Desulfovibrio desulfuricans: one gene and its partner. The protein of the gene in region 1 interacts with the protein of each later gene in a pairwise test. Links are inferred from orthologs where the notes say so. Each region holds a gene or a part of one and is shown in the gene's direction. Other genes may lie near its edges.

Region 1 (2,966 bases):
GCAAAGGGCCAGCCCTCAATGATCTTCATGGCAAAATCGCGCCGCCGCACAAAGGCCTCGCGCATTTTGTCCACGCATTCCATGCTGCCGGTCAGGGCCGCAAGGCCCGCCTTCTGCGCGATGGAGCAGATATTCGAGGTGCTGTGGCCCTGCATGGCCGATATCTTTTTGATCAGGGTCGGGTGCGCAGCCAAAAAGCCCACGCGCCAGCCTGTCATGGCGTAGCTCTTCGAGAGGCCGTTGAGCACGGCCACCTGCTCTGGATACTTGGCAAACCAGCGGATGGCGCTGGTCATTTTGGCAGGGGCGAACACAAGCTGGTCGTAAATTTCATCAGAGAGCACAAACAGCCCGCGCGCGATGGCCCAATCCATAATGGCTGTAAACTCGGCCTCGGTGTAGACCGCGCCAGTGGGATTGCTGGGCGAGTTCAGAATGAGCAGCTTGGTTTTATCCGTGGTATGCGCCTCAAGCATGGCGGGCGTCACCTTGAAGCCCTGCTCCGGCCCGGCCAGCACAGGCACGGGGGTTGCGCCGGTCAGCATGACCATATCGGGGTAGCTGAGCCAGTACGGGGCAGGCACAAGCACCTCGTCGCCGGGGTTGAGCGTCGCCTGCATGAAATTATAGAGGCAGTGCTTGCCGCCCGCGCCGATAACAATGGATTCCATTGGAACCGGAACGCCGTAGTTTCTTTCAAAATACGCGCCCGCAGCCTTGCGGAGTTCGGGAATGCCCGGCACGGCGGTGTAGCGGCAAAAATTGTCGTCAATAGCCGCTTTGGCAGCCTCGCAAACGTGTTTGGGCGTGGGAAAGTCCGGCTCGCCCACGGCAAGGCTGATTACTGAAATGCCCTGGGCCTTAAGCTCGAGGGCGCGGCTGTTGACACTGAGTGTCAGAGAAGGTTTGATACTGCTCAGACGGTCTGAAATCTGCATAAGGGGGCTCCTTGGCGTATGCAACGCACCCGCAATCGGCAGGCGTACTCACAACTGGCTGTTTCTAGCAGCTTCATATCGGGGTGTAAATGAGCTCTGAACCCAAAAATGCAGCACATGCAGCCGCTGTCGATCTCTCCCAGCCTTCATGCGCAGCCGCGCCCAACTCTGCGAGCACTCCTCCGCTGCTGCCCTTGCCGCCCCACTGCATTGTGGCCGCCTTTGTGGCGCGCCGCAAACGCTTCAGCGTGCTGTTGCAGCATCAGGGCGCAGACCTGTGGGTGCACAGCAACAATTCGGGCAGCATGCTGGGTCTGTGCCTGCCGGGCGCGCCGGTGCTGGCATCCCCGGCAAGCAACCCTGACCGCAAGCTCAAATATACGCAGGAATGCGTGTGGCTGGCGCGCAGGGCCGTGCCAGAACTGGTTGAGAACGCGCACGAATCTGGCTCATACGAATCTGGCGCTCACTCCCCTGCCAGCGGCTTCTGGGTTGGCGTGAACACAAGCACCCCCAACCGCATGCTTGAGGCGGCTTTTCACGCGCGCCGCCTGCCCTTTGCCCAAGGCTACACCACCCTCGTGCGCGAGGCCAAACGCGGACAAAGCAGGCTGGACGGCCTGCTCACGGCCCCCGATCTGCCGCCCCTGTGGGTGGAGTGCAAAAACGTCACGATGGTGGAAGACAACGCCGCGTGCTTCCCCGATGCCGCCAGCGAACGCGGGCAAAAACACCTGCGCGAACTTATGGACATTGTGGCCTGCGGCGAACGCGCCGCCATGTTCTATCTGGTGCAGCGCCCGGACGGAGAATGCTTTGCTCCGGCGGATTTCATTGATCCAGCCTACGCCGCCCTGTTTTACGAAGCGCTCTCCGCAGGGGTGGAGATGTATCCCTTCCGCGCACTCGTCAGCCCTGCGGGCATAGACCTTGGCCCCATGCTGCCCGTGCGTCCGCAGCACCCGTAATTCCCGTCGCTTGAGCAGGCCCATGCGCTTGGCGCAATACTTTGGTGGTTAGGAACAGTTTGTTCAAAGAATTATTTCAATAATAACAGAATAATAAATTAATTGCGCACAATTTGAGCGCCCGCATTTAAGGAATTGATTTTCGGCAGCGGCAGAATGGAGGGGGAGCCTTCATCCTGCCGCTGCCGTTTTTTGAGCGCCGCGAGGCAATGGACGTGCCCCGCAAGCAGGAGCTGGAGTTCCTGCCCAACGTCGCAGGGCTGCCCATCCTTGAAATGTTCAAAACAAACATAAAAATTACAATAAGTTATTATATTTTTGAACAATATCTACGCCCATTTTTTGTTCTTGCGCACAATGCCGACATTCTGCCCAATAGCGGAACCAGAGTTCATTCTTGCGCCCGCAGGGCCAGATTATGCACAAACAAGCATGCAAATTAATATTATGTTTTCAGTGTGTTACATTATTTGCGAACATTATCGCCAGAGCAGAACGCACACATAGCAACACAAGAAACGCGGTCATATGCGGAGAAACGCAAGTGGGAAGATGCGGCACCCGGCGTGGGCGTACCATCCGGGCAAAAAGGACTGTGCGCGCAAAAAAGCCGCCCCGAAGGACGGCTTAGAAAAAGGTACACGTGTCGTCTGAAAAAGCCTGCGGCTACATGTAACCCTCCAGATGCAACAGGGCTTCCTTGATCGGCAATCCGCCGCCGTAGCCAACCATGCTGCCGTCCGCGCCGATAACGCGGTGGCAGGGAATGAATATGGCAATGGGGTTGCGATTATTGGCAAGGCCCACCGCGCGGTATCCCTTGGGGCAATTGGCGGCTTCGGCTACCTGCCTGTAGCTGCGGGTCTGCCCGTAGGGTATCGTTTGCAGGGTACGCCACACGCCGCGCTGAAAGTCCGTGCCCTCCGGGGCAAGGGGCAAATCAAAATCGCGGCGCTTCCCGGTCAGATATTCGTCAAGCTGCTTAAAGGCCTCACGCAACAGGGGTGTTTCCTGCTCCGTGGTATTTTTCAATGCTTCAAAAGGAGCCGTGGGGCCAAGA
Region 2 (3,031 bases), on another replicon or contig:
AACAATCTTGGGGGCCAGCGTGGTTGCGCGAGCGCGGAAATATTCGCTGTTGAGGCCCTGCGCCTCGCGCGAGAGGGCAAGATAGATGCGGGCGGCCTGTTCGGTCTGCCCTGCGGCAACAGCGGCTTCGGCCATCATCTGCTTGAGCTGGGGAGCGGTAACTTCGCCCGGCAGCGCGGCTTGCAGCTTTTGCAGCTGAGCAAGGGCATCGGCGTATTTTCCGGCCTTGAGCATGGCTCCGGCCTCGTTCATGCCGGCAACCAGCGCAAGGGGGCCGTCGCTTGCCTTGGCGGCCTTGGCAAAGGCATCCGCGGCGGTGGCGTTGTCGCCGTTGCTCATGGCGCTTTGGCCCAAGGCCAGATAGGCGGAAAACCGTACGTCCGAGGGGGCTTTTTCCGCCAGGGCGGCAAGTTCCTTGACCTGCGCGGGGCCGCTGGTTTGCAGCACAATGCGCGCAAGCGACTGCCGCGCCTCATCGTTTTTGGATGTGCTGTACCAGCGCCAGATGCCGGTACCCGCCAGAACCAGCACAAACAGCACCACAATGCTGGCTATGGTGCCAGCGTGGCGCAGCATGAACTGGAGCATGGGGGCGCTTTCGGAGCTGACTTCTGCCTGAAGGTCGCGCAACAGGGGGGAATCCTCTGCGCCTTGATTCTTTTGCGGATTCATGTATCAAAACTCCTTAGGGAGGCGGAACCGCCGTAGTTTTTCCGCGCGTTTGCCCTGCGCGTTCCATGATCGGCGGAGCTGGACGGAAGCTTTTTTCTTAGGCCAGAATCAACCCCTCTGTCAAAACAAATATCCTCTGGTCAGGCGGCCTGCGCGGCCCCGGCCAATACAATAAGGAGTATGCATGACGCCTGCAGAAGAAATGTCGCGCCTTGGCGCGCGGGCAAAGGAAGCGGCCAGGGCCATAGCCAAGGCCCACCCCGATGCCAAAACGCAAGCCCTGCTTGGGCTGGCGCAACTGCTGCAGGAGCGGGAGGCCGAAATTCTGGCCGCCAATGCGGAAGACCTTGCTGCGGCCCGTGCCGCCGGGCAGGATGCCCCCCGCCTTGACCGCTTGACGCTTACCCCCGCCATTATGGATGAAATGCGCGCAGCCTGCCGCCACGTGGCCAATCTGCCCGACCCCGTAGGTGCTACGGAACGCCAGTGGCAGCGCCCCAATGGATTGCTTGTGGGCCGTATGCGCGTGCCGCTGGGCGTGATCGCCATGATCTACGAGGCGCGCCCCAATGTGACCATCGATGCCGCCATTTTGTGCATCAAGGCGGGCAATGCGGTTATTCTGCGCGGCGGCAGCGAGGCTTTGCGCTCAAACATCGCCCTTGCCAAGGCCCTGTGCGATGCGCTGGCCCAGGCGGGACTGCCCGCCGATGCCGCCCAGCTTGTATCCATTCCCGGACACGAGGCCGTCAACGCCCTGTGCAAGCTCGACCGTTATATTGATGTTATAATTCCGCGCGGCGGCGAGGGCCTTGTGCGCGCCGTGACCGAGGCTGCCACCATGCCCGTGCTCAAGCACTTCAAGGGCGTGTGCCACGCTTATATTGATGCGGATGCCGATCTGGACGTAGCGGCGGAGATTGTTTTTAACGGCAAGGTGCAGCGCCCCGGCGTGTGCAACGCGCTGGAATGCCTGCTGGTGCACCGCGGCGTGGCCAAGGATTTTCTGCCCAAGGTGGCGGCAAAGCTTGGTGCCGCCGGGGTGGAATTTCGCGCCTGCCCGCAATCGCTGCCCCTGCTTGGCGCAACTGCCGTTGCTCAGCGGCCTGATGATCTGGGGCAGGAATTTCATGCTCTGGTGCTTGCCGTGTGCGTGGTGGAAAGTATGGATGCCGCGCTGGATCACATTGCCCGCTACGGCTCAAATCACACGGAAATCATCTGCACCAACAACCACGAGCATGCCATGCGCTTTTTGCGCGAGGCGGATGCTTCCATGGTGGCGGTCAATGCTTCGAGCCGTTTCAACGACGGCGGGCAGCTTGGCCTTGGCGCGGAAATAGGCATTTCTACCTCAAAGCTGCATGCCTACGGTCCCATGGGCGTGGACGAACTGACCACCACCAAGTTTGTGGTGCTTGGCCAGGGGCAGGTGCGCGTATAGATGGCGGAAGCGGCGTCCCCCCCGCCGGGCCGGGCCATTCTTGGCGGCAGTTTTAACCCGCCCCACGTGGGACACCTGCGGCTGGCCATTGAGGCCCGCGAGGCCTTGGGCGATCTTGTGCAGGGCGTGGATATGGTGCCTTGCGCCGTGCCGCCGCACAAGGCGCAGAGCGCCATGCTGCCCTTTGATCTGCGCGCCCGGATGGTGGAAGCCTGCGCTCAGGGCTTGCCCTGGCTGCGCTGCAACCGGATGGAGGCTCAGCGCCAGGGGCCGTCGTATACGTGGGATACGCTTTGCGCCTACCGTGAGGCAGAGCCGGATACGGATCTGTATTTTATTCTGGGCAGCCCGGATTTTGCCTTGCTCTCCACATGGCATAAGGGGCTGGATTTGCCCCGGCTGTGTCATTTTGTGGTTGTGCCCCGCAAGGGGCATACCTCTGCCGATTTTATCACCGCCGCTAAAACCATGTGGCCCGATGCCGCAGAGCGCGCTCCATTGTTATCTGCCTGCCCGTGTATGACCTTGCCGGGGGGCGGGCTGGCGCATTTTCTTTCTGTGCCGTGGCTGGCGGTGAGCGCCTCTCGGGTGCGACAGCTCTGGCTGACGGGCCGCAATGTGGATTTTCTTGTGCCGGATGCGGCCTTGCAGATTTTGCGAAACAACGCTCAAACAGTGCGGCATCACTGGCTGGAGGACGGCTCGGCATGCTGACAACTGCTCCCAAAGAAATCAGGGAAAATATCGCCCGTGCAATGGGCTATCTGCGGCGTGATGAAGTTGAGCGCGCCCTTGTGACCATGAGTGAAGCGCTGCGGCTTCTGGCCGGGGTAAAGCTGATGCGTTCCGCAAGGGCGGAACTGGATATCCAGATCGGGGAATTCTTGGGAGGCATTGTGCGCCATAGCGCGCTGC

What was found. The genes of interacting proteins can lie anywhere in the genome.
Region 2: the proteins of sfsA (region 1) and NE637_RS10505 interact in binary tests that used the Escherichia coli proteins (3 or more experiments, as listed by UniProt). The link is inferred for Desulfovibrio desulfuricans from one-to-one orthologs.

The regions. Positions count from the first base shown.
Region 1 is NZ_JANFYZ010000004.1:193,394-196,359, forward strand. What follows is about bases 209-2,966. They hold sfsA (DNA/RNA nuclease SfsA), read left to right. Parts: upstream 209-1,027; coding sequence 1,028-1,906; downstream 1,907-2,966. Other genes in these bases: NE637_RS06660 (pyridoxal phosphate-dependent aminotransferase), read right to left, coding at 209-938; NE637_RS06670 (methylated-DNA--[protein]-cysteine S-methyltransferase), read right to left, coding at 2,573-2,966. Outside these bases: more of NE637_RS06660, read right to left, coding at 1-208. UniProt on the Escherichia coli protein: Binds to DNA non-specifically. Could be a regulatory factor involved in maltose metabolism.
Region 2 is NZ_JANFYZ010000007.1:144,121-147,151, reverse strand. The notes cover bases 189-2,986. They hold NE637_RS10505 (glutamate-5-semialdehyde dehydrogenase), read left to right. Parts: upstream 189-856; coding sequence 857-2,116; downstream 2,117-2,986. Other genes in these bases: NE637_RS10495 (tetratricopeptide repeat protein), read left to right, coding at 2,824-2,986; nadD (nicotinate (nicotinamide) nucleotide adenylyltransferase), read left to right, coding at 2,117-2,830; NE637_RS10510 (tetratricopeptide repeat protein), read right to left, coding at 189-672. In the rest of the region: more of NE637_RS10510, read right to left, coding at 1-188; more of NE637_RS10495, read left to right, coding at 2,987-3,031. UniProt on the Escherichia coli protein: Catalyzes the NADPH-dependent reduction of L-glutamate 5-phosphate into L-glutamate 5-semialdehyde and phosphate. The product spontaneously undergoes cyclization to form 1-pyrroline-5-carboxylate.